One region of the Oceanobacter sp. ABM4_470 genome, then DNA from elsewhere that is predicted to be linked to it. Evidence: predicted binding sites of a transcription regulator. Region 1 holds the regulator's gene; each other region holds the start of a gene.
The links. The regulator sigma-54, encoded in region 1, starts transcription at its own class of promoters, with help from an activator protein. The targets are predictions, from matches to a motif close to TGGCACNNNNNTTGCTNT.
Positions count from the first base shown of each region.

Region 1 (10,068 bases):
CCGGAGCTGCACCGCCAGCTGCGTGAAAAAGGCGCTGATATTATCTCGGTGCCTGCGGCATTTACCTACAAAACCGGCGAAGCCCACTGGGAGCCGCTGCTGCGCGCCCGCGCCATTGAAGAACAGGTTTACGTTGTAGCTGCCAACCAGTGTGGCTGGCACGACGACAAACGCCAAACCTGGGGCCATTCCTGCGTAATCGATGCCTGGGGTAAGGTGCAACACAGCCTCGAACACGAACCCGGCGTGGTGGTGGTGGACATCAACCACGATCACATCCAGACCGTCCGTGACAGTATGCCGGTGCTTGGCCACCGGCGGGTTTGAGTCTGTAGTTAACCAAGGTGCGCAGTGCGCACCCTACAGGTGATACTGTAGGGTGTGCACCGCGCACCATTGGTATTTCCATGGTTTTTATCCAAAACACCTGTTCTGCATTTCTTTCTTCCCACACGACCTCTTGATCACGCCTCGGATTGCTGCCGGAATTGCTTCGGCGATAGCCCTGTCTGGCGTTTGAAAAAACGCGTGAAATAGGCCGGGTCGGCAAACCCCAATTGATCGGCAATCACGCTGATGGGCTGAATGGTGTAGCTCAGCCGTCGGCTGGCTTCCAGTGTCAGCCGCTCATGCACCAGCGCCAGGGCATTTTTCCCCAGCTGCTGCTTGCAGAGACTGTTCAAATGCGGGGCGCTGACCCCGAGCTCGTTGGCGTAGCTTTCTACCGTCCGTTGACGGGCATAATCCCGATTCACCAATTGGTTAAACCGTTGCAGATATTGGCTGGCGCGGTACTGCTGTGGTTGGCCGTGTACACCGCTGTGGCGCTGATTATGGTTCAGCTGCTGGCGTTGCAGGGTCAGTAGCAGCAGGTTTAACCAGCTTCCCAACGCCAGCGCCCGCTGTGGATCGGCGGTGTTCTGGTACTCCTCACACAAGCCCTGAAAGTAGCCAGCGAGCAGCAGGCAGCCGGGTTCGTCTTCAATGATTTGCGTGTGTTGCAAAACCCGTTGCTGGTCGTCCAGTTGTGCCAGCAGCGAGTGGCTGAGCGACAGCACATAACCTTCGACGTCGTGACTCCACAGAAAGTCGTGCACGCACAGTTCGGTAATCACCATCACCGCCGGGGCGCTGATTTCCAGGCTTTCGCCGTCGATGTTGGCATCGCCGCTGCCACGGGTCAGGCAGAACAATTGGGTCAGGCCGTGGTGGCGGTGGGGCTTGATGGTGAACTGGTGTTCACGGCTGCGAATGCTGAGTGGCTCGCAGTGCATCAGGTCGGCGGAAAAGCCACTGGCGGCTTCGCCATAATAGTGAACGACGGGGATCTGGATCGCAGAGGTGATTTCGGGAGCTGTCATATCGAACCTTGATACACGTCAGTTTTGGCTGGTGGTCTGATATCAGATATGCGAAATGTACAAATATGGCATCGAAAGATCCATGTTTTTAGCCGGTTTTATGATGAAAACTGCAATCCTGATATCGAGCAATCACCACCACGAATAAGAAACTGACCGGAGGTAATCCATGAGCTGGCAAGAGCACGATTACGACAGTATTCCGGGGACTTACGTCTTTGACGGCCAACGTTCCCACTCAGGCTACAACCTCAATCGCATGGCGTATTCCTTTATCCACAAGCACAACCGCGACGAATTTGAAGCGGATATGGATGCCTACTGCCGCAAGTACCAGCTCAGTGACGAGCAGCGCGAAGCGGTGCTGGCCGGAGATTTCCTCAAGCTGATGCACCTCGGCGGCAATGTGTATTACCTCGCTAAAATCGCCGTTTTCCATGGCCTGAACGTACAGGATGCCGGTGCCGCGTTTCATGGCATTACCCGCGACCAGTTTATTCAGATGCTGGCCAACAACGCCGAAGGTTTTGAAGACAAGTTGAAGCAGGAAGGAGGATTCTGGCATGGCTAAGATCATTGCGGGTTTGACCACATCTCATATCCCGGCCATTGGCAACGCCATTGCCGGAGGGCTGGAGCAGGACGAATACTGGAAGCGCTTTTTCGACGGCTACGAGCCGGTTAAAAAGTGGCTGGATGAGGTCAAGCCGGACCTGGCCATCGTGGTGTACAACGACCATGGCCTGAATTTCTTCCTCAATCAGGTACCAACCTTTGCAATGGGCTGTGCCGATCAGTACCAGAACGCCGATGAAGGCTGGGGTATTCCGGTACTGAAGCCATTTCAGGGCGATGCGGCTTTCTCATGGCACGTGGCGGAAAAGCTGATTAATCAGGGTGTGGATATGTGCACCTGCCAGGAAATGAAAGTAGACCACGGTTTTACCGTACCGATGCAGCTGTTCTGGCGTCATCATGGTGACTATCCGCTGAAAACCCTGCCGTTTGCAGTGAATACCGTTCAGCATCCGCTGCCAAGTGCCCGTCGCTGTTATGAAGTGGGGCAGGCGTTGCGGACAGCGGTCGAGAGCTATCCGGAAGATATGAAGGTGGTGATCATCGGCACTGGCGGTCTGTCGCACCAGCTGCAAGGTGAACGCTCAGGCCTGATTGACGTTGAATACGACATTGAGTGCATCAACTCTGTGATCGAAAACCCGGAGTGGCTGTGCAATCAGTCCAACAGCGAAATCATGGAAAAAGCCGGTACCGAAGGCATTGAAGTGATCATGTGGATGGTGATGCGCGGCGCGCTGCCAGACAACGTGAATGTGCTGCACAAGCACTACCATGCACCGATATCCAATACCGGTGCCGGGGTGTTGCTGCTGACGCCAGAGGAAGATTGATTCCCGCTTGGGGATAAGCGTTTGGGCTCAAACCCGCGTTTGTTGCTGTGGTAGTCACAGAGGCATTCGCGGGTTTTTTATTGTCAGGAGTCCGTTTGGTGCGCAGTGCGCACCCTACAACGGCAGACTTTGATGAGTTTTGTTGGTCAGATAAAGACGCGCAGCGGCTGTCATCTGACAAGTGCGGTGTTGGAGATAAGTCATTCTCGAATAAGCTTATCGAGAGCAAGCTCTCTCCCACACTACTGTCCAGACACCAGACACCAGACACCAGACACCAGACACCTGACTTCAGACTTCAGACTTCAGACTTCAGACTTCAGACTAAATTATTCCGTCTCGGATTTGATCAGCTGGAACAGCGCCTTGTAGCTTTTACCCGGTTTGCCGTTTTCGCCCTGAATTTCTTTCTGGGCGTTGCGGACCAGGTTACGCAGTTGTTGGCGGTCTACCTGTGGGTATTGTTCGATGAATTCGTTCAGTGCCTTGCCGTCGGCCAGCAGGCGGTTGCGCCACATTTCCAGTTGTCCCTGACGGCGGCCATAGGCTTCGCTGGACGGGTCTTGCATATCGACAAACTGCTGAATGGCATCGACGTCTTCGTCACGCATGACTTTGCCGATGTAGTTCAGGTGACGTTTGCGGGCACCAAACTGTTTGATGCGTTTGCTTTCGTTCAGGGCTGCCAGCAGGGTGTCGCTGATTGGTAGCTGCTTCCAGAGCGACTCCGGCAGTTGGGTCAGTTTTTCGCCCAGTGCCTGCCAGCGCTCCATTTCACGCTTCATTTCCGATTTGCTGACCAGCTCGTATTCTTCTGGCTGTTCGTCAAAGGCATCGTAATCAAAGTCGCTCATACAGGTCTCGCAAGGTCATAGGGGTTGGTGCAGCGATGGCTGCACCTCGAAAAACCACAATCGGGTTTGACGGTATTAAAGATAGAAGAGGGTCGCCAGACCCAGGAAAGACATGAATCCTACCACATCTGTCACTGTGGTCAGAATAACACCACCGGCAAGGGCCGGATCGATGCCTCGGGCCTTGAGGATCATCGGCAGCGCTGCGCCGCTCATGGCAGCCGCCAGCAGGTTGATCAGGATGGCCGCCGCCATAATCACCGAGATACCGGCATCGCGGAACCAGACGTAAGCCAGCAAGGCAATCACCACCGCCCACAACACGCCGTTAAGAGCGGCCACAGCGAGTTCCCGGTTGAACAGCCATTTGAAGTTGGCGCCGCTCAGGTGGCCAGTGGCCTGGCCACGAATCACCAGCGTCAGTACCTGGCTGCCAGCGATACCGCCCATGCTGGCAACGATTGGCATCAAGACCGCCAGTGCCACTACCGCTTCGATGGTTTTGTCGAACAGGCCAATCACAGCGGAAGCAATAAATGCGGTAATCAGGTTGATCCCCAACCACACGGCCCGGCGCTTGGTGGTTTTCATCACCGGCGCAAAGGTATCTTCCTCGTCGTCCAGACCGGCCATACTCATTAACGAGTGGTCGGCGGTTTCACGGATTACGTCAACCACGTCATCGATGGTGATACGGCCAAGCAGCATGCCGTTGGAGTCCACCACCGGGGCGGATACCAGATCGTGACGTTCAAACAGTTTCGCCACTTCGGTTTCATGCTGGGTGGCCTGAATCACGTGGCCACCGGTAGACATTACTTCCCGTACGTTTTGTTGCGGGTCGCTGACCAGCAGCTTGCGGATTGGCAGCATGCCGATGTATTCGTTCTGACGGTTAACCACCAACAGGTTATCGGTCATGTCCGGCAGCGACTGGTGACGGCGCAGGTAACGCAGTACTACATCGAGGGTAATGTCGGCACGGATGGTGATGGTATCCGTGTTCATCAGACCACCGGCGCTGTCTTCCGGGTAGCCAAGAATGGCTTCTACTCGGGCGCGGTCCTGGTGGTCCATGGAGTCCAGCACTTCCTGAGTCACACGCTCAGGCAGCTGCTGCAGAATGTCGGCAACATCATCCGTTTCAAGGTCGGACGTAACGTCAACAACCTCTTCGGCGCTCATGTCGCTGAGGAATTGGCTCTGGATGTCGATCGACAGATGCTGGATGACATCACCTTCGATCTCCTTGTCGACCATCTCCCAAATGACTGCACGGGCCTTCGGTGGAGAGGATTCGATCAGGTGGGCGACGTCGACCGGCGCCAGGCCAGAGTTGATGATTCGACGCACCTTGGCCATGGCACCGGATTCCAGCGCTTCATTAAGGCTATGGAGTTTTGCTTTTGCCTTTTCGCTGAGTTCTGCCATGAGGATTCACCGCCAGTAGGGATGGCATGATTTTAGCCTGAAAGCTCAGGCCTTGCCATGTACAAGAGTTGGAAATTACTACCGAAATAGTCGCTATCAGATTGAAATAAAAGAATTATTTCAGAAGAGAGTTAGAGCAGAAAAAGGGCGAAAGTTCACTCGCCCTCATCGAATTTGCGGTTGATCAGATCGCACAGGGCATCCAGTGCGGCTTGCTCGTCATCGCCTTCAGCGATGATCTGGACATCGGTGCCTTTGCTGGCTGCCAGCATCATGACGGCCATGATGCTTTTGGCATCCACCATGCGGTCGGGGTAGCCCACTTTCACGGTGCTGCCGTAGGCGGCGGCGGTGGACACCAGTTTGGCAGCAGCGCGGGCGTGCAGGCCAAGGCGGTTAATAATGGTGATCGTGGTCGAGACCATCCATGAAACTCCTGATAGTGCGGGTTAGCTGTGACCGAGGCGGTTCAGTTCGCGGTGGCGAACCTGAACGTTACTGAAGCGTTCGCGGAAGGCTTCGGTCAGGCGTTCGGACAGGTATACCGAGCGGTGTTGGCCACCGGTACAGCCAATGGCGACGGTGAGGTAGCTACGGTTATTTTGTTCAAATCGAGGCAGCCAGCGTAGCAGATAACTTTCAATGTCGGTGAACATTTCGTTGACCTCGTCCTTGCCGGACAGAAAGGTGCGAATCTGTTCATCCTGGCCAGTAAACGGTCGCAGTTCCGGTTGCCAGTAAGGGTTGGGCAGGCAGCGTACGTCGAACACAAAATCGGCGTCCAGCGGGATGCCTTGCTTGAAGCCAAATGACTGGAATAGCACCGCCATGTCCGGTGTGCTTTTACCGGCAACGCGCATTTTGATCAGCCCACGCAGGTCATGCACCGACATGCTGGTGGTATCCAGCGTCAGGTCGGCCATGTTGGCCACCGGACCCAGTAGTTCGGTTTCGCGGTCGATGGCTTCAGCCAACGAAATATTGTTGTCGGTCAGCGGGTGTTTGCGACGGGTCGAGCTGAAGCGCTGCAATAGCACTTCTTCGGTGGCGTCGAGGAAGACGATGTCGAGCTGGCGGTAGTGTTGTGGCAGCTCAGTCAGTACTTCAGTGAGGTGCTCAATGTCGTCCGGCAGGTTACGAACGTCAACGCTGACCGCGACCGATGAACGCTTTTCGGCGCTGCATGGCAATTCTGCCAGGGCTGGCAGCAGGTCGACGGGGAGGTTGTCGATGCAGTAGAAACCCAGGTCTTCCAGCACGGCCAGGGCGCTGGATTTACCGGAACCGGAGCGACCGCTAATGACGACCAGACGCATAACCTGTCTCCAGTGGTTGTCGGTGGCTGAGTGACTGGTTCGGCTACCCGTCAGGACAGGGCAGCGTCGAACAGGGGGCGATTGCCAGAGGCATCTCGCAGCTTCTGACGGTAATCGGCCTGGCTGAAGTTTTGCGCCAGCGTGGCCAGAATTTGCAGGTGTTCGTCGGTGGCTTCTTCCGGCACCAGCAGGGCAAACACCAGGTCGACCGGCTGGCGGTCGATCGAGTCGAAGTCGATGGCGTTGTTCAGGTGCAGCAGCACGCCAACGGCTTCGTTACATTGAGGCAAACGGCAGTGGGGGATAGCGATGCCCTCGCCGATACCTGTACTGCCAAGGCGCTCGCGCCCTAGCAGTCGTTCGAACACTTCATCCGATGAGCTATCGCTCAGTTCTTCCGCAACCAGACTGGAGATGAACTCCAGCAACTTCTTTTTGCTTGAAACCGTCACGTCATTGATGGTGCGTTCCGGGGTCAGGATATCGGCGATTTGGAGGGTCATGCGTTAGCCTTGTCCGTGCTGTCGTGCAACCAGTTTCTCTTTGTGTTTAAGCACCTGACGATCCAGTTTGTCGGCCATCAGGTCGATGGCTGCGTACATGTCGTCGTGAGTCGCCGTTGCGTTGATGTCGGCACCTGCTACGTGCAGGGTGCCTTCGGCAATCTTGCGATCCTTCTCGAGCTTGAGAATAAACTGACCCGACGTGATGTCGGCGTGGCGCTCCAGGCGCACCAGTTTTTCTTTCACATAGGCTTCCATGGCTTCCGTTACTTCAACGTGTTGGCCACTAATAGTGATGCTCATAAAACGGCTCCTCCTTTACAGATCCAATACTGAGACTAGACCTGTTGTTGACATCAGATCAACTGTTTACGTTCGTTTGATGGTGGAATCATCATGGCTTCACGGTATTTGGCGACGGTGCGTCGCGCCACCTGAATGCCTTTTTCGCTCAGCATGGTGGCAATTTTGTTGTCACTCAGTGGCTTACGCGCGTTTTCTTCGCTGATCAGTTTCTTGATCATGGCGCGAATAGCGGTCGAGGAGCACTCTCCGCCGGTGTCGGTGCTGACGTGGCTGGAGAAGAAATACTTGAGCTCGAAAATGCCTCGTGGGGTGTGCATGAATTTCTGGGTGGTGACCCGTGAAATGGTGGATTCATGCATGCCAACGGCTTCGGCAATGTCGTGCAATACCAGTGGTTTCATCTTTTCTTCGCCTTCTTCGAAGAATTCGATCTGGTATTCAACAATTTTGGTCGCCACTTTCAGCAAGGTGTCGTTGCGGCTTTGCAGGCTCTTGATGAACCAGCGAGCCTCTTGCAGGTGGTCTTTCAGGAAGGTGTTGTCGGAGCTGCTGTCAGAGCGACGCACCAGCGAGGCGTAGTCGGCGTTGACGCGCAGTTTCGGCGCAATGTCGGGGTTCAGTTCGACGCGCCATTCATCGCGGATGTTACGCACGATGACGTCGGGGACAACGTATTCGGACTGTTCGCCGCTGATGCCTGCCCCCGGTTTCGGGTTGAGCTCCTTGATCAGTCGCAGTACCGCCTTGAGGTTGTCTTCCTTCAATTTGGTTTTGCGCATCAGGGTCGGGTAGTCGCGGCTGCCCAGCAGATTGATGAAATCGCTGATCACCAGTTGCGCCTCGGTCAACCAGGGGGTGTCTTTTGGCAGTTGCGCCAGTTGCAGCAACAGGCATTCGCGCAGGTCGCGAGCGAACACCCCGGCCGGGTCGAACTGTTGCAGGCGTTTCAGTACCGCAACGACTTCTTCCTGTTCCACCTCGGATTCCGGGTCCATGGCTTCGAGCACGTCTTCGATGGTGGTGTGCAGGTAGCCGTCTTCGTCGACACCGTCGATCAGCATAGTGGCGATTTCGCGGTCGACGTCGCTCATGGGCGTCAGGTTCAGCTGCCATTCCAGATGACCTTGCAGGTCGTCGGTGGTGGCATGACGGGAGTCATAGTCGAAATCATCGTCACCGGAAGGACCTGGGCCTGCGGCAATGCTGGCGGTGGTCTGGAAGGTGTCGTCCCAGTCGCTGTCAACCGGCAGGTCGTCCGGCATTTTGTCGTCAGACCATTGGTCGCCCAGTTCCTGGGTTTCCGGTTCCGGCGTGCTGGCAGTGACTTCGGTTTCGTTATTGTCGTTGTTGCTGCTGGCTTCGGAGGAGAAGTCTTCGTTCTCGGACTCGTCATGTTCCAGCATGGGATTGGAGTCCAGGGCTTCCTGGATTTCCTGTTGCAGATCCAGAGTCGACAGTTGCAGCAAGCGGATGGCCTGTTGCAGCTGTGGCGTCATGGTCAGCGACTGACCCATTTTTAACTGAAGCGATGCTTTCATACTGCGCTACTGTTCATCAATGATCGGCATGTTCTGTGCATTATACGCAAGCTTTGCGCCCTGCCTATGCCTGTATGGTTTCGCTTTGCAAACAGCGAAATACCGGAATCTCTGGCAGCGTTGCGGATCAGAGACGGAAATCCTGTCCCAGATACACAGCCCGTACCTGTTCGTTGGCCAACACTTCGTCGGCGGTGCCTTCGGCAATGATGTGGCCGCCGCCTACAATGTAGGCTTTTTCGCAAATTGCCAATGTTTCCCGCACGTTATGGTCGGTAATCAACACGCCGATACCGCGGTTTTTGAGCTGGCGAATGATGTCCATGATGTCAGCGACAGAAATCGGGTCAACCCCTGCGAAAGGCTCATCGAGCAACACAAAGGACGGTTCAGCGGCCAGTGCGCGGGCAATTTCGACCCGTCGGCGCTCGCCCCCGGAGAGGGCCATACCGGCACTTTTGCGAATGTGCTGGATGTGAAATTCGTCCAATAATTGCTCCAGTTGCTGCTGCCTGCCGGCCTTGTTGAGGTCGTCGCGGGTTTCCAGAATGGCCAGAATGTTATCTTCAACGCTGAGCTTGCGGAAGATCGAGGCTTCCTGTGGCAGGTAGCCAATGCCTTTCTTGGCGCGGCCGTGCATCGGCAAGTGGGAGATGTCTTCATCGTCGATGCTGACACGGCCCTTGTCGGCCTGCACCAGGTTCACAATCATGTAGAAACAGGTGGTTTTGCCGGCGCCGTTGGGGCCCAGCAAACCGACGATTTGACCGCTGGAAACTGCCAGCGATACGTCCTTTACCACTTCCCGGCCGCCGTAGCTTTTGGCCAGGTGCTGCGCCTTGAGGGTCTTCATTCACTGGTCTCCGCAGCTGTCTCCTCGTCCGTGTCCACCAGGTTGTTGTTGGCGCTGTCAGCCTGGCCGGTTTGCTGCGGCTGGATGATCACGCGAATACGCTGGCTATCGGATTCGCCGCTGGCGTCCGACTGGTCGGAGGCTGGCGTTTGACCACTGGCAGAGACGGTTTCGGCGGTGATGTCGTAACGAATCTGCTGGCCACTGAAGCTGTTGTTTTCCTGGGTCAGTTCGGCGTTGCCGCTGAAGTTGATCAGCTTGTCGGCAGCAAAGTAGTCGATGCGTTCAGCACTGGCGTTGGTCACCGGCTTATCGGCACTGACTTGCTGCTCGTAGCGGGCTGGCTCGCCTTCGGCAATGGCTTGCTTGAGGCTTTTGCCTTCCAGAATCAGCACCAGACGGTCGGATTGAATCTTGAGGGTGCCCTGGGTCAGCTCAACGTCACCTTCGTACACCACCATGCCGGTTTTGCGGTCAAGCTCGGCGCGGTCGGACTG
Region 1 covers NZ_JBSWTR010000001.1:2,891,981-2,902,048, reverse strand. Annotated here, with positions in the region: gene ACXADJ_RS12780 (carbon-nitrogen hydrolase family protein) at 1-327, shown strand, start outside; gene ACXADJ_RS12775 (helix-turn-helix domain-containing protein) at 465-1,361, opposite strand; gene ACXADJ_RS12770 (protocatechuate 3,4-dioxygenase) at 1,531-1,932, shown strand; gene ACXADJ_RS12765 (class III extradiol dioxygenase family protein) at 1,925-2,770, shown strand; gene yjgA (ribosome biogenesis factor YjgA) at 3,100-3,624, opposite strand; gene mgtE (magnesium transporter) at 3,700-5,055, opposite strand; gene ACXADJ_RS12750 (HPr family phosphocarrier protein) at 5,211-5,480, opposite strand; gene rapZ (RNase adapter RapZ) at 5,505-6,371, opposite strand; gene ptsN (PTS IIA-like nitrogen regulatory protein PtsN) at 6,422-6,874, opposite strand; gene hpf (ribosome hibernation-promoting factor, HPF/YfiA family) at 6,878-7,177, opposite strand; gene ACXADJ_RS12730 (RNA polymerase factor sigma-54) at 7,231-8,718, opposite strand; gene lptB (LPS export ABC transporter ATP-binding protein) at 8,846-9,571, opposite strand; gene lptA (lipopolysaccharide transport periplasmic protein LptA) at 9,568-10,068, opposite strand, start outside.

Region 2 (10,068 bases), 2.4 Mb from region 1:
TGGGAAATACACCGGTGGCGCGCATGGCAAAATGCATCTGCTGGCCGGTGGATACTTCGTTTTTAACTTCCAATACCGCATCTTTGTATACCTTGTTACCAACGGCTCCGGCAACCGAGTCTAGGGCTTCTACCAGGGCACACCGGCGGCAAAGGTGGTGGAAAGAACCCGTGAAAAACGAGCAATGGCGGCCTTATTCTGAATATTGCCCATTACGGGCAGCTTCAGCGAAATACGATCCACCTGATCGCGGAATGCCTGTGAGGTCTTCATAGCGTATTTGAAGGCCACTACCAAAGCGGCAACAGATCCAAAAATAATAAACCAGTAGGCCTGCATAAATTCGGAAATATTGACCACCATTTGGGTTGGCGCAGGCAGCTCCTTGCCAAAGCTCTGGAACATACCTTCGAAGGTGGGAACCACCTTGATCAGCAAAATCGCGGTTACGATGGCTGCAACCACAAGTACCGTGATTGGGTAGCCCATGGCTTTTTTGATTTTGGATCTGAGTGCTTCAGACTTCTCTTTATAAATCGCCACCTTGTCGAGCATGGTTTCCAGTGCACCGGACTGTTCACCGGACTCCACCAGATTACAGGTGAGTTCGTCAAAGTGTTCCGGGTGCTCTTTCAGTGCAGAAGCAAAATCATTACCGGCTGCTACGGTATCGCGCAGTTTAAAGATCAGGTCCTTCATGGCCGGGTTGTCGACCCCGTCAGCAACAATTTCAAATGACTGCACCAGTGGCACGCCAGCTTTGATCATGGTGGCCATCTGGCGGGTAAAAAAGCTGATGTCGGCCGATTTGATTTTTTTGCTTTTAGCGGCGCCACTACCGATACCAAACAATGGCTGCGGTGCACGTTTTACTTTGTCCGGCTGAATACCTTGCTTGCGCAGTTGAGCTTTAACCATGGCCATGTTGTTGCCAGACATGGTGCCATTCATCTTCTGGCCGCGTTTGTTAACGCCAGTCCAGGTAAATTCAATGCTTTTGGCTTGCTTGGCCATGATGAAAACTGCCTCTACCGCTTATCCAGGTGAGCTGGCTGCCCACCTGAAGGTTGATTCGTCAGATATTTCAAATTTTGAAGAGGGTAATCATACCCTGTTCTGATTAATCCGTTGTGACTCGATTCGCTTCTTCTATGCTGGTAACACCTTGGGCCACTTTCATCAGTGCCGAAGTGCGCAAGTCGTTAAAACCTTCGCTACGGGCCACATCGGCGATTTCAATGGAGTTGCCGCCTTCCATGATAATACGTGAGAGGGCATCGGTGATTTTGACCACCTCGTAAATACCCACTCGGCCCTTATATCCGCCCTTGCATTGATCGCAGCCAACAGGCTGATAAATTTCTGCGCCTTCCAGCATGTCTTTGGTAAAACCAAGGTCCAGCAGGGCTTGTTCTGGAATATCCGCGGGTTGTTTGCAGCTTTTGCATAAACGACGCGCCAGACGCTGGGCAATGATTAAAGAAACCGAGGTAGCAATATTGAACGCGGGTACGCCCATATTGGCCAAGCGGGTAATGGTTTCCGGGGCGCTGTTGGTGTGCAGGGTAGATAACACCAGGTGGCCGGTTTGTGCGGCCTTGATGGCAATGGATGCAGTTTCCAGGTCTCGAATTTCACCCACCATGATCACATCCGGGTCCTGACGCAGGAAAGAACGCAGGGCCGCCGCAAAGTCGAGGCCGACCTTGGCGTTAACGTTCACCTGGTTAATGCCTTCCAGGTTAATTTCTGCCGGGTCTTCGGCGGTGGAAATATTGGTGCCTTCCTCATTAAGAATATTCAAACCGGTATACAGAGACACGGTTTTACCGGACCCCGTGGGCCCTGTTACCAGAATCATGCCCTGCGGCTTCGACAGCGCATGCATATACAGGTCTTTCTGGGCAGGTTCATAACCCAGCATATCAATGCCCAGCTGTGCAGAAGACGGGTCGAGAATACGCAGAACGATCTTTTCGCCAAACAAAGTTGGCAAGGTGTTAACCCGGAAGTCGATGGCTTTGGATTTGGATATCCGCATCTTGATACGGCCATCCTGAGGAATACGGCGTTCAGAGATGTCCATCTGCGACATGACTTTCAAGCGGGCAGCAATTTTACCGGTAAGAGAGGCCGGCGGATTGGCCACTTCGTGCAGTACACCGTCGGTACGGTAACGTACCCGGTAGCGCTTTTCATACGGCTCAAAATGGATATCCGATGAGCCCATCTTGATGGCATCCAGCAGCATTTTGTTCACAAAACGCACGATCGGCGCATCGTCGCCGCTGTTGGCATTGGTCGCTGTTTCTGCTTCCTTGTCAGCGGCATCCGGGTCTTCCAGGTCGACATCGTCCAACTCTGAGCCCAGATCATCCATACCAGAGTCCTGGGCATTAATCAGCTTTTCTACCAGGGCCTCGAGTTTATTGTGTTCAACAATAACGGGCTCGACGTTCAGGCCGGTGCTGAATTTAAAATCGTCCAGCGGCTGAATCTGGGTAGGATCGGCTTGGGCAACATACAGACGCGAGCCGCGAGCCATCAAAGGCACCAGACGGTGCTTTTCGATTAATTCTATGTTGTTTAATTCTTCCGGAATGGCTTCAGTATCAAAGGCGCTCAGGTCCAGTAGCGGCAGGCCAAACTCTTCAGAAGCCGCAAAGGCTATTTGGGCAGAGGGTATTTGGCCGGATTCCGCGGCAAGTTTGACGAACGGAATACGCTTGTCATTGGATTCTGTCAGTAAGCTTTGCAGCACCTGCTCATCAATACCCGTTGCAACAAGTCGCTTGGGAATACCCGTTAGTACAGCCATGTCAGAAATTCCAAAAGATCAAACCAGAAAAGAAAAATAGCAAAATTGAGTTATATCTGCAGGCTTTTCCTGCAGGCAAAAAAAAGCCCCGCCGAAGCGGGGCCTTACGCACATCTCAGATTACAGACGTGGTTCGAATTCGATGCTCAGGTTAGAAGAGCTGGTCAGGCCCCACTCCAGAGGAGAAGTTGTACCCGCAGTGAATGCTGCAGTACAAGCGGTAGCCCAAGAACCGGCACCAGATGCTGCTGCTTCAGTCAGCGCAGTGTACTGGCCACAGCCAGACAGAACGTAGCTACCAGCGTCAGAGCCATCGTTCAACAGGGCAGAAGCTTCGGTTGTGAAGGTAACTGTAATAGTCGGAACGGTCAGGTCGTATGCAACGGTGTAACCTTTGCCAGCAGTGTAAGCTGCATTGGTCAGGTCTGTGCCGTTGTAGTCTTCCAGGATAGTTGTGCTTGCTGGCAACCGAGCGTAACGCTGAACGTAGTCGTCAATCGCGTTTTGGCCACCGCGAACACTGCCCAAGGAAGTCTGTACTTCAGAACGAGCGATGTAGGACTGGTACTGAGGAATAGCAACAGCAGCCAGAATACCGATGATCGCGATTACGATCATCAATTCAATAAGGGTAAAACCTTTTTGAGCTGATTTCATGGGAAGTCTCCACTCTCTAAAAATTGGCGGCCATTTGGCTGGCTACCGTTTAATTTGTGTCGGCGCAGTAGGGTGGTTTGTCTTGGTGACAAAGCCGTTAAAGCGGCATGAGAATTTGGATTCTATTGAGGGGGGAATCCAAATTCGCCTGCTCTGCTTGGTATAAGCCAGAGTCGTGCCAATTTTTTGATATTGCTAAAAAGCCCGGTTTTTGTGATGGCGTTGGCATTTTGACGCCGTTATTCATTCGTATATTACTTGAGCAAAACGATTGGGTTAGACGGCAACTGAGCCAAAGTGACAAATTTTGTCACCCGTTTTGGGTTGGGATGGTGGTGGTGTCCAAAAGTGTCATCGCAGGTGGTTTGGAGTTATTTCCGGTCTGTCTGGCAACGTCGGGTCTTCGCAGGTAACAGAATCACTTTGTGCAGGTTGAATAAACTCGGATAGCGAGTGCCATTTATTATGGCGGGCGAGCCGCCCGCGCTCCCGGATGCTAAGCCATGTAGGGTTTTTACAGGTTACCGCTGTATCGGCAGTAAGCTACCTCCCACAGCCAAGTCAGCCTATATGGGGAATTACGCGTTTAAACGGAATGTAGGGAAGGGGCATGCCCCTTCCTGGCGGCGTAGTCGGAGTGAAAAAGCGAAAGAATCAGAAAATGCGCCATCGGGCGATGGCGCGGGGAAGAGCCAGGCTAGGGGCTCGGTAAGAGCCCTGAAGCGCTTATTCAGCGTTGAGGATTACAACTTTACGTGGCAGCAGGTTCAGCTCTACGTATTCGTTGTTTTGGCTGTTGGTGTCGGTGTCCAGTACCAGCAGGCCCGGGTTGTCGCTGTTGGCAACGCCAACCCACAGGCGGTCTTCGCTGTCGCTTTCCAGGTCGGTCAGGGTCAGTTCGTCGTTGCTGCCCAGTGTGGTGTCGCTGTTCAGACCAGCGGTGATATCAACAAGAGTGGCTGCGTCGTCAGACGTTGGGTCGATCTGGTACAGGTAATTGTTGAGAGTGGTGCCGTATCCCTGCTCTAGCGCAACAGTGAAGTACACCAGGTTGTCGCTCACCGGTTCTACGTCGCCAATGTGATATTGAATGACTCCAGCTTCGCTTTCTGCGTTGTATTCAGACAGGTTGCTGTCTTCGTCACTGATCAGGTTGGTTACGGCGTAGGTTGTGGCGTCTACCATGTCCAACCCGGTACCTGTGTTGCTGCCGTATGGGCCGTGGCCTGAAACGAACAGAATGCCGTTTTCAATTTCCAGCGTGCTTGGGTTGGTGATGTTCAACTCAATGCCGTTCAGGCCGTCGGTGCTGGTGTCGGTATCGATTTCTTCCATACTGGTCAGGTCGATGGCGGCAATGTAGGCCGTCATTGGTGTCCAGTAGGCGTCCAGACGCTGCATTACGACAAACAGGGTGTTGTTGTAGATCACCGCATCGGCCATGCGTGGGTAGGTTGCGCCTTCTACGGTGTAGGCAGACAGATCAACTTCTGCCAGCTGGAATTCTTCAGCGGTTGTGGCATTCGGGTTGATCTTCAGAACGGAGCTGCTGCCGTAACGAACGACCCAGGCTGCGTCGTCAGATTCGTGTACCACTGTGTATGGGTTAGAGGTGCTGTCTGACTCGGTTTCGTTGACGGAATATTGCCAATCGTAGTCGCTGCCACCAGGTGTGCTACTGATATCGAAGTTGCTTACCAGACCATTGGTTCGATCCAGGTAGTACAAGCTGGAGCGATTGCCTTCACCAGCGATACCAAAGTTAGTTTCAGTGGTGTTCAGGACGGTGTTGGTTGATGTGCGCAGATCGGTAACGTTGCCATACACCAGTTCAGAGCCGCTATAGTCTGAGGCCGTCGTAAAAGCGGCAAAGGCTTCGCCAGTAATCGCAGTACGTTTGTTGTCATCATCATCACTACCACAGGCAGTCAGCAGCATGGAGCTGGCGACGGCGCTGGCCAGCATCAGCTTTTTGGTAAACAGAGCATCATAAGACATGAGGGATTCCTTGGTTTAGTAATGACAGGTCAGGTACAGATTCCACTCCCGGGCGGGTGCGGGTCTGCTGCTGAAGTCGGTAAATTCGTGGTTAAAGAGATTTTTTACCCGCAGGCCAACACTGGACTGGCTAACCCGGTTGCCCAGCGTGCCGGTATCGCGGTGGATATTCAGGTTCCAGAGGTTGCGGTCTTCGCCGCTGACGGTATTGCTGCGGTCGAGATAAATATCGCCGGCCAGCTCGTTTTCGAGGCTGACACGGGTCGCCTGATTCACGCTTTGCCACTGCAGCTTGCTGAGCAAACGTTGGTGATAAATGGAAGGCAGTTGTTTATCGTCGTACGACTTGGTGTCGCTGCTGCTGGTGCTGGAATAGTGGCTGCCAGCCAGCGATAACTGCCAGCTTCCAAAGGCGGATTGAGAGCTGCCAAAACGGCTTTTCAACTGCCACTCCAGGCCTTTCATGACGGCATCGGCGCTGTTTTCGTAACGACCTGACCCGGTTGATGGGTCGTATACCACGACGATGGTGTTCTGCAATTGACGCCGAAATACGGTGACTGCCAACGACGGCTGCGCGAATACATCGGCTTCAATATCAAAGCCTGCGGTCAGGGTGCGGCCCAGCTCCGGGGTCAGATCGGCGTTGCCACGGGTCATGCCCTGGTCGCCGAAGCGCTCGTACAGGCTGGGGATGCGCAAGGCGCGCTTCCAGTTCAAATGCACGCTGCCGAAGCTGTGTTCCGATACAAACGCCTGCTTGATGGATGCGGTAGTAGAAGGCCATTTGATGGTGGATTCGCCATCGCTGCTGGAGGTGCCGTGCAGGGTTCTGGCCATCGAGGTTTGCTGGTGATGGGTCGATGCCAGCGATAGCGTCAGATCGTTGTTCTGCCATTCTACCTGTCCGCCGGCTTGCCACTCTTGCAGCCAGGAAAACTGATCACACTGGCTTCCGAGGCCGTTGCAGTTGTCGCTGTTGCTGAGCGGGCTGCTGTAGCGGCTGGCGTAGGTCTGTTCTTTGCCCTGGGCTTGTAAGGTGAACAGCCAGTGCTCCCAACCTGTTGCCGCTTCGCCAAACTGACTGCTGAGCGAGGCTTCGGTGTTCTGGTAACGGTAGTGGTCGTCGTTGGTGGTGTAAGAGAAGATCGCCAACGGGTCTTTGTAGGCCTGACGCTCAAGTGAGTGGCTCAATGACCAGCTTTGGTACCAGTCGTTGCCCCAATGGCCAGACAAGCGCAGGCCATGCTGTTTGCTGGTTAACAAGGCGCGGTTGCGTGTGGAGTTGCGCGCATATTGCGGCAGCTGTTTTTCGCGGTCTTGCCACCAGGCTTGCACTTGAGTGCTGCTGAGGCTGGCGGAGACGTCGATGCGGTCTTTGCGGAACGCGGCGTTGTTGAGGTCTTGCTTAACGTACAGCTGGCTGGAGTTTTGTGGATTGGGGACCGCGTAGGAGTAGTTGTTATCGCTTTGCTGATGGTCGATGCTCACCGCGATAGGTGTGCCCAGCACTTCCGCAGAGGTGTTCAGGTTAGCCGACAAGGTGCCGTAACTGCCTGCGCCCAGTTGCAGCTGTTGGCTGGCTTGGTCGGCGTTGCGGGTAATGATGTTAATCGTGCCGCCAATAGCCTGATCGTTGGTCACCGAGCCGTCGCTGCTGTCACTGGCGCTGGTGATGACGTCGATACGTTCAATATTGCCTAGCGGTATATCAGCCAAATCGTAGTGGCCAAATTGACCGCTGTTTTGCAGAACGCCGTTTACCAGCACGCGGGTCTGGTTGGTGCTTGCCCCCTGGATCGACACCAGCACCGGGTCGCCCATGCCGCCGAGTGCCTGCACCTGAACGCCGTTCAAAGACGACAGAAATTCCCCCAGATTGCGGTAACCGTCGGCCAGTTGGCTGGCATCAAAGCTGCGCAGCTGCTGGTTTTCTGTGACGGTGTGGCCGTAGACCACTATTTGGTCATTGGTGATTTGTTCATCTGTGGTTTGTTCATTAAGGGGTTGTTCATCAAGGGGTTGTTCATCGCTGGTACCGGACTGCGCCCCTGAGGTGTTGTTCGACAGAGTTTCACCACGGGAAGAATGCGGCAGTACCGCCAGCATCAGGCCGACGACCCACAAGGCGGAAACCAGCATATTCTTGATGATAAATACCAGACTGGAGTGTCGGGAGGTTGGGGCCGTGGGTGAATTCAATCCGGTGTCCTTGCATGGGAGTTACTGCGGACGGGATTGTGGGAAAGGGACGACGAAGCACCAGAGCGCAGACGGGCTCCGGCAGGCTTGACTACTTTCCCGTCGCCCTCCGCAACGTCAGTATTGCAATCAGGCCGGTATCCGGGCTTACGACCAGAGCCAATGGGCTCGGCAACAACGCCTTCCCGCTCGTCAGAGCAGTGGCTGCAAATGCGGCTGGCATTGCGGTTGTTGCTTGGGTCGATCACCGTTGCGGGGGCAGCGTCGGAATGTCTGGCAGTTGCCAGAGGAACCGAACTTCCCGTTTAACCCTGAAAAACTGGTTGTGTTTTGTACAAGGGCACCTGATCAAGCGCGGAAGAGTATAGGGAAGGGGAAAATTGGTCAAGAAGTGGCGGCTGAGTGGTAGAAATGGCCGCAGTGCGTCGGTGTTTGATGATGTTGTAGGGATGGGGCATGCCCCATCCGCTCGGCGAAGCCGGATAATCGCAGGCAAGTAGAGGCATGCCTCTACCCTACAAGTGCCATAACCTAATGTGTAGGGATGGGACATGTCCCATCCGTCCGGCGAAGCCGGATAAACGCAGGCAAGCTACCTCCCACGTATGTGGTGGGGGATTCAACATGGCTGCGTCAGATGGCAGTCGCTGCGCGTCTTTATCTGACCTACGTTTATCTGACCTACATCTGTTCTAAACCTGCTCTACAAAAGATGGCCAGTGCTTATTTACTGATTGGCAATTTGACGATAAACCGCGCACCGTGGGGTTCGGCGTGGCGGTAGAGCATTTGGCCTTTGTGGTGGTTGGTGACGATAAAATACGACACCGATAGCCCCAGGCCGGTGCCTTCGCCGACTTCTTTGGTGGTGAAAAAGGGTTCAAACACGTGGGCGACTTTGTCGGCCGGTACGCCGCTGCCGTTATCTTCAACGCTGATGCTAACGAGGTCGCCATTGCGCCAGGCGTGCAGGCGAATCACGGGTTTCCATTCCGGTTCGTCGTCGGTGTGGTATTGCGACAGCGCTTGCAGGCCATTTTTGATCAGGTTCACCAGCACTTGTTCGATTTCGCCGGGAATGGCGTTTACCGCAGGTAGGTGATCCATTGGGCTGTGTTGCAGCTCAACGTGGCGGAAGTTGAGGTCGGATCGGGCGATATTGATGGCGTTATCGATCAGGTCGCTGACGCTTTGGCTCTCCAGCATGGCGTCGTTCTGGCGGGAGAAATTGAGCATACTTTCAATAATCGCAGCGGCCCGTTCTCCGGCGTCTTTTATATGGTCCATCATCTGGATCACATCGCGTTGTTGCAGGTACTGCTCCAGTGCCAGCAAATCCAGCCCAAGGGATTCCGCGGTGCGTCGATTGGCGGGCAGTTGGCCCAGCAGACGGCGTCGAATATTTTGCAGGTTTTGCAAAATAGCCCCCAGCGGATTGTTGATTTCATGTGCCATGCCAGCGGCCAGTCCACCGACGGTGAGCATTTTTTCCGACTGCACCATCATTTCTTCCATTTTCAGGCGCTGGCGAATGTCTTCCAGACGAATCACCGCAACGGCCTCGTCACTGTTATCGAGAGCGTAGGCGGTGACTTCGGTTTTTAACTCTTGCTCAATGCTGTTCAGCGTCAGGTGCTGCTGTGTTAGCGGCTTACGGTCGGTTGGATGATCCGAGCTGTTTTGAGCGTCGTTTGACGCGTTGCCATCATGCTGGGCATGAACTTGCTGGATATGGGCTCGTCTGGCAATCGTGCCCAGCACCGTCCGAATAATGTTATCCAGTTCGGGAATAAAGCCATTCAGTGGCTGACCCAGTTGCACACCGGGATGACCGGTTTCAGTGGCAGGATGCTCGGATTTCAGCAGCGCGGTTTTAAGCAGTTCCTGGCCGCGGCGGTTGTACTGCAACAGATTACCGTGTTGGTCGACCGAAAACAGCGCAAAGGGAATGGCGTTCAGAATGGCGTCCAGCAAACTTTTGGTGTGACCCAGCTGCCGTTCCATGGTGGAACGTACGCGAATTTCTTTCTCCAGGTCGTCGTTCATACGAGCGCTTTCCTGGGCCAGCAGGGTGGCCCGCTGGCGAGCGCTTTCTGCCTGCTGGTGGGCGCGGGCGAGGTCGAAGTTGCGTCGATGCAGGTGCCAGTAAAATTCGTTCAGGCTTTCGACCAGCGGTTGAAGGTCCGGGTCTTCGGCCCGAAACTGGAACGAGGCGTCTTGCTCCAGTAGTTGAATCCGGTCGAGCTGTTTTTTCAGATCGTGATACGGGTACTGCTGCCAGCGCCGGATCAGCACATACAGCAAAAACATCAGCAGCGAGCTGATCGAGCCAATGATCAGTAGAGTGCTGATGGTTTCCGTCAGAAAGTACAGCGGCAAGGCACGGGCGTTGG
Region 2 covers NZ_JBSWTR010000001.1:509,539-519,606, forward strand. Annotated here, with positions in the region: gene ACXADJ_RS02285 (type II secretion system F family protein) at 1-136, opposite strand, end outside; gene ACXADJ_RS02290 (type II secretion system F family protein) at 130-1,014, opposite strand; gene pilB (type IV-A pilus assembly ATPase PilB) at 1,121-2,818, opposite strand; gene ACXADJ_RS02300 (pilin) at 2,939-3,475, opposite strand; gene ACXADJ_RS02305 (hypothetical protein) at 4,202-5,473, opposite strand; gene ACXADJ_RS02310 (TonB-dependent receptor plug domain-containing protein) at 5,489-7,675, opposite strand; cobalamin riboswitch at 7,791-8,038, opposite strand; gene ACXADJ_RS02315 (sensor histidine kinase) at 8,399-10,068, opposite strand, start outside.
Region 2: the regulator sigma-54 is predicted to act here: its motif matches at 3,639-3,656, upstream of ACXADJ_RS02300 (pilin).

Region 3 (10,068 bases), 950 kb from region 1:
TATCAGACATGCTGGCTGTCTGACCGCCGGTCAAATTAAGGGTAACGGTGCCGCTGGAAGCCAACGTCACGCTCTCTACCCGGGTACTCATGCTCATATCAACCTGTTCGGTTGTGCCGTCGATGGTGCCCGTCAGTACAAACTGATACTCACCGGCCTCGTAAGGCACCAGCTGCGGGTTGCCGTCGTCGTCCAGAATCAGTTCGCCGTTGTCATCGGTCAGATATTCGTCCCGGTTCAGGGCACTGCTGTTCAGCTCATCGCCATCGACGCTGAGGTTAAGGCCATCCCACTCCACCGATAGAGCGCCAGAGGCGTGCGTGCCGATGTCATACTGTTCCAGTAACTGACCGCTGCTGTCGTACACCGCAAGGCTCAGGTCGGTGGCACTTTCTTCCAACTCGGTATAGCCATTCAGGGTGCCGCCGTCGCGCAGCACACCGGTGGTGTTGCCATCAACGATCACCGACTGACCAACCATGCTGGAGGCCTGCAAGGCAGAGAAAGACGAGAACTCGGACGAAATGGTCTCAACCGTGGTGTTGAGGTTGTCGATGCCCTCAACCGTTGAAAACTGCGCCAGCTGTGCCACAAACGCCTGGTTGTCCATTGGGTCGAGCGGGTTCTGGTTGTTCAACTGAGCAACCATCAGCTCCAGAAAGGCGTCCTGTCCCAGTTCGTTATCGGAGGTACCCGTACCGGAATCGGTCGAAGCCTTGTACTGATCCAGTACCGAAGACGAGGTGGTCGTTGTATCAATGGTGGACATGAAAACCTCCTTACTGGCCCAGCGTCAGCGTACGGGTAAGCATTTGCTTGGCAGTTTTCATCACCTCGACGTTCATTTGGTAGCTGCGGGAAGACGACATCATGTCGGTCATTTCCTCTACCACGTTGACGTTGGGGTAATAGACATAACCGTCTTCGTTAGCCATCGGGTGATCCGGTTGGAAGCGGGCTTGCAGTGGTGAGTCTTTCTCGACAATACCCAGCACTTGCACCCCAACGCCGATACCGTCGTCCATGCCACTGAATTGGCCGTCTTCGTTCAGCTTCAGCTCTTCCTGCTGCATTACCGCAAACCAGGGCTTGCGAGCGCGGTAGGTTTCGTCCACCGAGCTGGAGGCACTTTCCGCGTTAGCCAGGTTGGAAGCCGTGGTATTCAAACGCACCGACTGGGCACTCATGCCAGAACCGGCGATATCAAACACATTGGTTAATGACATGATTATTCTCCCCGGATGGCGCCTTTGAGGCCCGTGATCTTGCTGTTCAGGAACTCAAAGGAAGCGTTGTAATCGATGCTGTTTTTGGCGTAGAGCGCCGATTCCAGCTGCGAATCGACCGTGTTGCCATCCAGCGCAGGCTGCATTGGATTGCGGTACAGCAGGCTTTCATCCATGGAACCGGTACCCGATCCGGCCAAATGGCCGCTGTTGGTGCGCTCCAGCGTCAAACTGGTTTGCTGGGCGGTGCCCACATTGCCGTTTTCAACCGCTGCATCCAATGCTGACTGAAAATCAAAGTCCCGCGCCTTGTATCCCGGGGTATCGGCATTAGCGAGGTTATTCGCCAGCACCTCTGCCCGCTTGGCACGAAGTTGCAGAGCATCGTCATGAACACCGAGTGCATTGTTGAAACTGATTGCCGCCATTGCCGTTACCACAGTCGAAACTTAACTTGCAGTGAATACAGCAACCGCCGTGCCAAATAAAAATCTTCTTATTTATCAGTAAGTTGGAGAATACCCATAGAGGAGTGGTAAGCCGGAACGGCAAATTGCCGCCACTTTTACCAGCGGCAGGAAGTGATTGGCCTACGGTGACAGAAGTGCTGAAAAGCAAACAAAAAAGCCGCTACCTGAGGGCAGCGGCTTTGGAGCACATGTCAGTAATGCCTGACAACGTGTTTGTTAAGCAATTATTCAGCAGCTTCTACCGGAATCGGGCCAAAGTAACCCAGCTCCGCTTCGTTACCGGCAGAAGGATCAACCGATTCCCCTGCCGGATGCTGTACCACGTTGGTGATGTAAGCAAAACCGTTGATCTGGTTGAACATGTACGGACCGGTGTTTTCTGCGCCACTTGGTGCGGACAGAATACGGGTCAGTGCTTTGCTTTGCAGGTTATAGGCCCAAACAAAGTTGTTGTCGTGGTAACCGGTATCTTCGGTGATGATCAGCGTGTCATAACCTACGTAGGCAACGTTGTCAGGACCCGCCAGGCCGTCAACGGAGCAGCTGGAGCCTTCTACAATACCGGCGACTTCGCCACGAGCGGCACCGATTACGTACTCGGAACCGATTTCCTCGTTGCTGCCCAGCGACATTTCATAAATACCGCCACACATGTTGGACTGCAGCTGCATGTGGTTTGGACCACCGGTTTCGTTCGAGCCGTTCAGCATGCTGCGAACCACGTTGGTGGTTGCCAGGTAGATCTTGTGGTTATGTGGGTTGTAGGTGAACCCCTCTTCCTTGGCCATTTCCACTGTCGCACCCATGTAAGCAGCATAGCGACGGGTTTCCAGACGGGAAGCAGCCTGTTCCATGCCACTGTTCAACTTCAGGCACTCCTGCTCGCCGAGGAAGTTGATGCTGGTGTAGCCCAACGCGCACTGCCCGTCCACTGGATCAATCGCATCAAACATATCGGCAAAGGCCAGTGGCGCATCACCGTTCACATAGGCTGAGACCTCCTCGTTGGTCGCGTGACCCAGATTGATCCACTCAATGTCAGCAGCACCCATACCGGCATTCTCGTCAGAACCGGCATCGGTCTGATTCCACTTCATGGCATAAAGAGTACCGGCAGACATATCTTCCGCTTCATCAGCAACAAACATGTACAGACCGCCGCCGGTGGATTGGTCGTCAGTCAGGTACATCGTCTTGCGGTCTGGCATCACGTAAGGCACTTCGATGGATACACGGGCCACCGCATAGTGCTTGGTGATCTCAGTCGTCACGTCAGCACCGTCAACGTTGACCGCGATTTCAACCGGGTAGCCGTACCAGTACGGGTTCACCTGCACCAGGCTCAGGTCGGCATGGTAATCGGCAATGGGGTCGTAGTAGCTGTCGATGGAACCCGTCGCGGCATTACGGGCACGGGCGTTTGGCTCGTACTCTTCTGCGGCCATGTGCGTGTTCCATGGAGTCACCATGGCGGCACAGTGGTTGTAGCCACCGTGAACATGGGAGAAGTCCAACGCCTCGGTAGAAATTGGCGTCAGCGCACCGGTGGTGGTGTCCTGAGTCAGTTCCATCAGGTGCATCCCACCCGGGATGTTTTCAAACTGGCTGACCGCAAAGATGCGATCGTCGATTGGCAGAATGGAGCTGAACTCGTTGTAGTTGGACACAAACAGGTCCGAACCGGCGCTGTCTTTCACTTGAGCGTAGACGTTGCCGTCGATCAGGTCACCGGACTTCACCAGTGTTTTATAGCCGGAATCGGCCAGTGCTACACCGTCCACCGTCAGGCCAGAAGAACCAACCACCTGGAAGCTCTCTGCAGATTCTGCCGCTGGTACGGCCACTTCTTCAAACGCCAACGTGCCTTCGGTACGCAGGTTCACGTTATTCAGTGTGGCGGCTGGCGCATTGTCTGCCAGCACAGTTCCGCCAGTGGTATCTTCAACATCAACCGCACCGTTACCCAGCCTGGTAATGGTCAAGTTGGTGATTTCCCAGGTCGCCGCATCACCGCCTGAGACACTGGTGTACTGGAAAGCAATATGAATAGTCTGGCCCGCGTAAGCAGACAGATTGATATCGCCGGACTCCACAAACGCCCAGCTACCTGTAGACCAGCTCACCTGATCGGAAAAATCGGTCCAGTTAGCGGTCGCTACGTCGCCTGCGTAATCGGTGGAAATCAGCAGCTTGATCTGACTCAGCGGGTCTGAGCCATAGTTGTAAGCAGACTCGAAGTTCAGAACATAGTCGGCACCCGCATCGAGTGACTCAGTCACAATCAGCCAGTCATCACAGGCAGCCGTACCATTAAAACAGCTTACCTTGGCACCGTAACCAGCATCGGACGTCCAGTCCTGACCATCATCGTTGACGCTTACCACATCGTGGCTATCCAGACCGGACTTGAAGTCGTCAGAGAAAACCACTTCGTCCTCGTTGGTAGCAACCTGCTTCACTAATTCGACGTTGGTGATTTCCCAGGTCGCCGCATCGCCGCCTGAGGTACTGCTGTACTGGAAAGCGATATAAACCGATTCTCCCGCATAGGCAGACAGGTCAATGTCGCCGGAATCGACAAACGCCCAGCTGCCGGAAGACCAGGTCACTTGATCCGACAGATCAGTCCAATTTGCTGCTGCAACGTCACCAGTGAAGTCGGTAGAGATAAGCAGCTTGATTTGGCTCAGCGGGTCTGAGCCGTAGTTGTAGGCAGACTCAAAGCTCAAGGAGTAGCTGGCACCGGCATCCAGCGTAGCTGGCACAATCAGCCAGTCGTCACAGTTTTCCGTGCCGTTGAAACAGCTCACAACCGCGCCGTAGCTGGAAGAGGATTCCCACCCTTCTGCAGCGTCGCCGTTGTCCACCAAAGTGACGTTGTCGAAGCCAGACTTGAAGTCATCGCTGAACACGATCTCTTCAGCCGCTGGCTGTTCCGCAGTGTCATCCGCCACAGTGCCGTCTGTGATGGTCAGGTCCATCCACACCATGCGGTGATCGGAGCTTTCCATGTCATCGGCATTGGCGGCGGTAATCAGGTAGCTGAGGTCGTCGGATTCCCGTGGCCAGAATACGCCACCCTGAGAAATTTCCAGACCGAAGGCCGATGGCAGTACATAGTCCGCGCGCATCGCCCAACCGGCGGTATGGGTAGACGCGTAAATGCTGTCAGAAGCATTTTCGAAGCCAGCCGCAGACGTTGGTACCTGAAAGGTGTTGCTGTCTTCGTGCAGGTTCGGGTTCACCAGATCGCTCAGTGTCAGCTGTTCAATCGCGCGCACGCCGTCCAGCGTGTAGGCATCCCCTTCTTTGGCTGATGCATTGAGGTCACCCACAATCACGAAACGACTATCGGCCGTCAGGCTAACGCCCGTGTTGCCCTGATCGTCGTAAAGGTAGGTGCTTTCCGGGTTGATGTAATCCGCAAACAGACGAATTTCGTCGTGATTACGCATACCGTTGCGGTCTTCATCACCATCGAAGTTTGGCGGTGTTGGGTGTGTCGCCAGTACGTGTACCACCGTGCCATCAACATCTACAGGAACGTCCATATGGGTTTTTGAAGACAGGCGGAATACCGACATTTCGTCTTCGCTGTACCAGTTGCCATCGCTGGTGGTCGGTACCAGGTAATCCGGCATATCTGCCCATTTGAATTCCTGGAAGGTACGGATATTGGCTTCGTCGATCGGATACTTCGAGAAGATCGCCATGCAGTACTGACCGTTGTAGTTACCAAAACCATAGCGGTCTTCCGGGTCATCGGAGTCGCCGTCCTTGTTGTAATCAACATCCACGGATTCTTCGATTGGCGCGCCAGTATTACAGTAATTGGTGTTGCCATTGTCGCCGTAGTAAACGTACGGATAGCTGATGGCAGCAATATCATCGGCTTGGGCAACTTGCAGGTAAGCACTGTTGAATGTGTTTACAGTAGCACCGTCGTCGTTGCCGTCAATTTCGTTCAGCAGCAGGATATCCGGGTTGGCCCGCTGAATAATTTCAGCCACTTTACGGGCCTGAACGTATTCGCCACCGGCAAAGGTTGCCTCCTGCTCACCTACAGCACTCTGCTTGTCGAAGCCAGCGTTGAAGGTAGCAACACGCAGATCGCCCGAGGCTTTTTCAGCAACGGTAAACGTGGTTTGTGGAATCACATCCAGATAGGTTGAAACAGACTCTGCATTACCTGCGGAATCGGTCACGGTCAGAACCACTTCATAGCTGCCAGATGCGCTGAATGTGTGGTCAGGCGTCTCTTCTGACGAGGTTGCACCATCGCCAAAATTCCAGCTGAAGGTATAAGGTTCACCAGCGCCGTTGGATGCGGCACCGTTAAAGGTAATTGCCCGATCCACATAGAAAGGGCCGTCACCCAGATTAACCTCCGCAGACAGCGGGAAGTCGCCGGTGCCATAACCGTCAATCACGACATCATCAATTTCCCACTTGGTCGCATCTGCCACCGGGTAGGCATAGTGGAACGCAATGACAATCGGCTGACCAACCATGTCGGTCAGGTCGACATCGCCAGAATCCACAAAGTTGAATGCGCCGTCAGACCAGGTCGCACGATCAGAAACATCGGTCCAGGTGGCCGCTGCAACATCACCGGCATAATCGCTGGAAACCTTCAGCGCAATCTGGTCGGTGCCTGTGCCGTAGTTCCAGGCTGAGTTGAAGGTAACCAACAGGCTTTCGAAATTGGTAACGTCCAGCGCTGGAGAAATCATCCAGGTATCACAAGCGCCCGAGCTGCCATAACAGTTGGCAACGGCAAACTGATCACCGGCGTAGGATTCCACATGCCAATCGTTGCTGCCGTCGTTTTCATTGACGACGGTCCACTTGCTCATGGAGCCAGACTCAAAGTCATCCTCGAACAGCTTGATGTAACGTGCCGCTTCAGGGCTGTTGTCTGTGTCTGAGCCTGTATCTGAGCCGTTGTCAGTATTTGAGTCGGTGTTGCCACTGTTATTGTTATTGTTATTGTTATCCGCACTACCAGAGCTGCTTTCTTTATCATCATCAAAGACACCACAGCCTGCCATCGTCAAGGATGCAACGACCATCACAGCAGACAACAGCTGCTTGGTCATTGGCACCAGAGACTCCGGCAACCCATGTACGGTTGCTTTGGACATGTGAACTCCCTCTTTCCTTTTGGTTTTTGGAATCGTTGCTCAAGGTGCACAGCCAGCGGCATTCACCGCCGCCGCAGCACCATCACACAAAACATCATCAGTACGGCCATCCATGGGGACAGGGCACCACCAGAGCGGCCTGAGTCGTCATCCAGAGTGGCGACAACCAGATTGGTTACTGACGCTTTGTTCGATTCCTGCTTGCTGGCCGTCAACGTGCTCGACACTGATGACTTCGCCGCCCAATCGAGGCGAAGGTCGTAGTGGAACTGATGACTGGCTGGCAAAACCGGGACGTTATCCTGATCAACTTCGCTATAAACGTTGAACGGATTGCCGAGCACGGCATCTCGCCCGAGGAAAAAGGATTGTTCGGCAACGATGCGCTGATATGCCTTGTTAAGCTGCAAAGCCCGTTGCGATGAAGGAGTAATAAGCGTGTAAACATCAGCGGCTTGTACCGCATCATGTTTAACCCGACCGTCAGCATGGAACCAACGATCGATCATTTCCTGATTCTGGCGGAATTCATCACCACCGCCGACCCGCTCAAGGTAGGTAAGGTACTCGCCCAGGGTTTCACCCTGACTCGGCGCATCCTGCATCCCCTTGAGGTTGATATAGCCCCAGCCAGCAGCCCCGGTGACTTTACGAGGAAACGCAAAGCTGCTGTCGATGGTGGTGCCAATGGTGGTATGGCACCCCATGCAAAAGAAATTCTCTTCACGATTCTGCAATCGCAAAGCACCGTATTCATCCTCTATCCAGCCTTGCACAACCCAGCCTTGCTTGTTGTTCATTCCGGCTTGGGTAGCAGGCTGATTCCAGGAGTAGGCAGGCAACTTGCCCTCGGCCTTTTCCCGATGCTCCATGTTAAACGCATAGCGGGTCGCCACTTCCGAGAGCATCTTGTACTTACGGCTGTAGCGTACCTCTTTCATCCGGCGGGACGGCTGGATAGAGCCATCGGCAGCGAGATCGAGGTATCGAACCGTATGTAAGAATTCCGTCCCCAACGGGTACTGCTGGCGCTTTAACACAACGTCGGAAGCAGCCCCCAGATAATGCGATTGACGCAACAGACTGGACACCAGCGTCAGCTCGCCATCACCATTCAGGTCCAATGCCAGCTGTCGCTCATCAACCGCAGGAATCGATATCTGATCCAGGTCTTTGATCGCCATCTCAACCAACGACAGGTTGAGGAAATAAATCGCCTCGCTGTGCCCTCCATTCGCACCAGTGCGAAACGCTTCAGGCAAGCGGATGATCACATCATCAAAATTACCGTTGGTTGGCCAGAACGTGCTTGGAACCGGCTTGTAGTTAAAGGCAACCCAACCCGAACCGTCGCGGGCCAGGCCACGATCGTCAAAGGCATCGACAGGGTTCTGTAAATTCTTCAAATCAGGCAGGTACGCGCCACTGCCCTGCTGCGCCAACAAGTCGCTGTAATTATCCTGACGAACATACTCCAGAATCTCATCGTCAGAGATGGCAGCAATTTCAACAGCACGTGGCTTGAACAGGTTGCTCCACTGATTCGTTACCCCGATATCAGAAAAGCTGTAATCCCCCTGAATATCGCCGTCCGCCATGGCATTCACCCGGGTGCCTTTGGGGTGAGTCTGATGGCACACATAGCAAGGGTTAAACTTCCCTTCGGTTTTGGTGTAGCACTGCGGAGGAATCACCGCTTCCACGTTATGAATCTCAGAGGCGACCGCCTGCACCGGCCCAACAATGGCCATACCGGTCATGATCTGTTTGATCAAAAAACGCTGTCGATCCTTACGCGTGAATATTGCCATAACATCAAAAAACCGTTCGATCCGTAGGGAGTTAGCTCAAAAAACGCTTTCCTGCGGATGTCGGATTGTTGGCGCTGAAATAAAAGCGACATACCCGCAGCAAGAAAGGCCCGTTACCTTGACGCTCGGATATGAAAAGCCCGTGTTATTTACATTTCTGTAAAGTTACGAATAGATGAATGAGGAAACAGTAGGGAACCCGGTACTGGGATTAATGCCCCAGAGGAATGATTCGATTGGCGTAAGATTCAATTAATTTCTCTGAAGCGGATCAACGAGCGTCCAAGGCCATCGCCACGTGGTATGTTTGAGGCTGCTCAAACAAAGGATGTATTGAATGGAACGGACGCTGACCCCCTTCAAACTTTTTCTGGCCGTATTTTTTGCCTTGGTACTGTCTTCAATCGTTGTGACTGGGATCTATACGGCCATCGGCATATACACCGCCAATGTCGCGGCTGAAGCGATTCAAAAAGAGCGTGCTGAGGCCAAGAAGAAAGCAGAACTAAAAGCGCACCAGGCTGCCTGGCTGGCAAACATTCAGAACCAGCAACGTCAGCAAGAACTGAACAAGCAAAGAGCGATTCAACAAAAGCAGGCCGAAGCCGCCCGAGCCAAGCAACAACGCGAGCAGAGTGCCAGACAACAAATTGCCCAGACCTGCAAATTTTGGCGTTCAACCTATTTTGAAAAACAGAGCGAATACAATCGTCTGATGATGAATCAGGCGTGTTCCCGCTGACAAAACGCCTGCTTATCTGCGACAGGGTACGCACGGCGCTCCTGCCAGCCATCGGGAATAAATTCCCTCCTACAACGGCTTTGAGCAGTCCGTTACCCCAGAATGTGGCAATGAGAAAGCCTGAGCTAACTACAAGCAGCAGAGCTGAAGATTCGGCAAGGGTTTTGGCAAAGCTCGAGGGGAAAAATCAGCAAGAAGGCAAACTGCCAATTTATATAGAAAATTTGGTCGGGACGGCGGGATTCGAACTCGCGACCCCCTGCACCCCATGCAGGTGCGCTACCAGGCTGCGCTACGCCCCGACACAACTTGTACCTTTGCGGTTCAAGCGTGGTGCATTATACCCAAGTGTTTGATAGATGGAAGGTTTTTCAATTTCCGTCGAGTATCCGGGCGATCTCACGCAGTTCGGACAACATGCTTTTGATCAGGGCTTGGTCCATTGCTGCGGCATTTGGGCCTTCGCCGTCTTCCAGCCGCTGTCGGGCACCTTGGATGGTGTAGCCTTCGCCATACAGGAGTTCGCGGATTTCTCGCACCAGGATGACATCCTGACGCTGGTAGTAGCGGCGGTTACCGCGTCGTTTGACGGGACTGAGTTGGGGAAATTCCTGCTCCCAATATCGCAGGACATGGGGTTTGACGTCGCATAGGTCGCTGACTTCACCAATGGTG
Region 3 covers NZ_JBSWTR010000001.1:1,938,321-1,948,388, forward strand. Annotated here, with positions in the region: gene ACXADJ_RS08435 (flagellar hook assembly protein FlgD) at 1-769, opposite strand, end outside; gene flgC (flagellar basal body rod protein FlgC) at 780-1,226, opposite strand; gene flgB (flagellar basal body rod protein FlgB) at 1,229-1,654, opposite strand; gene ACXADJ_RS08450 (DUF5017 domain-containing protein) at 1,921-6,840, opposite strand; gene ACXADJ_RS08455 (hypothetical protein) at 6,903-8,651, opposite strand; gene ACXADJ_RS08460 (hypothetical protein) at 8,989-9,393, shown strand; tRNA gene ACXADJ_RS08465 (tRNA-Pro) at 9,619-9,695, opposite strand; gene ACXADJ_RS08470 (MerR family transcriptional regulator) at 9,765-10,068, opposite strand, start outside.
Region 3: the regulator sigma-54 is predicted to act here: its motif matches at 1,692-1,709, upstream of flgB (flagellar basal body rod protein FlgB).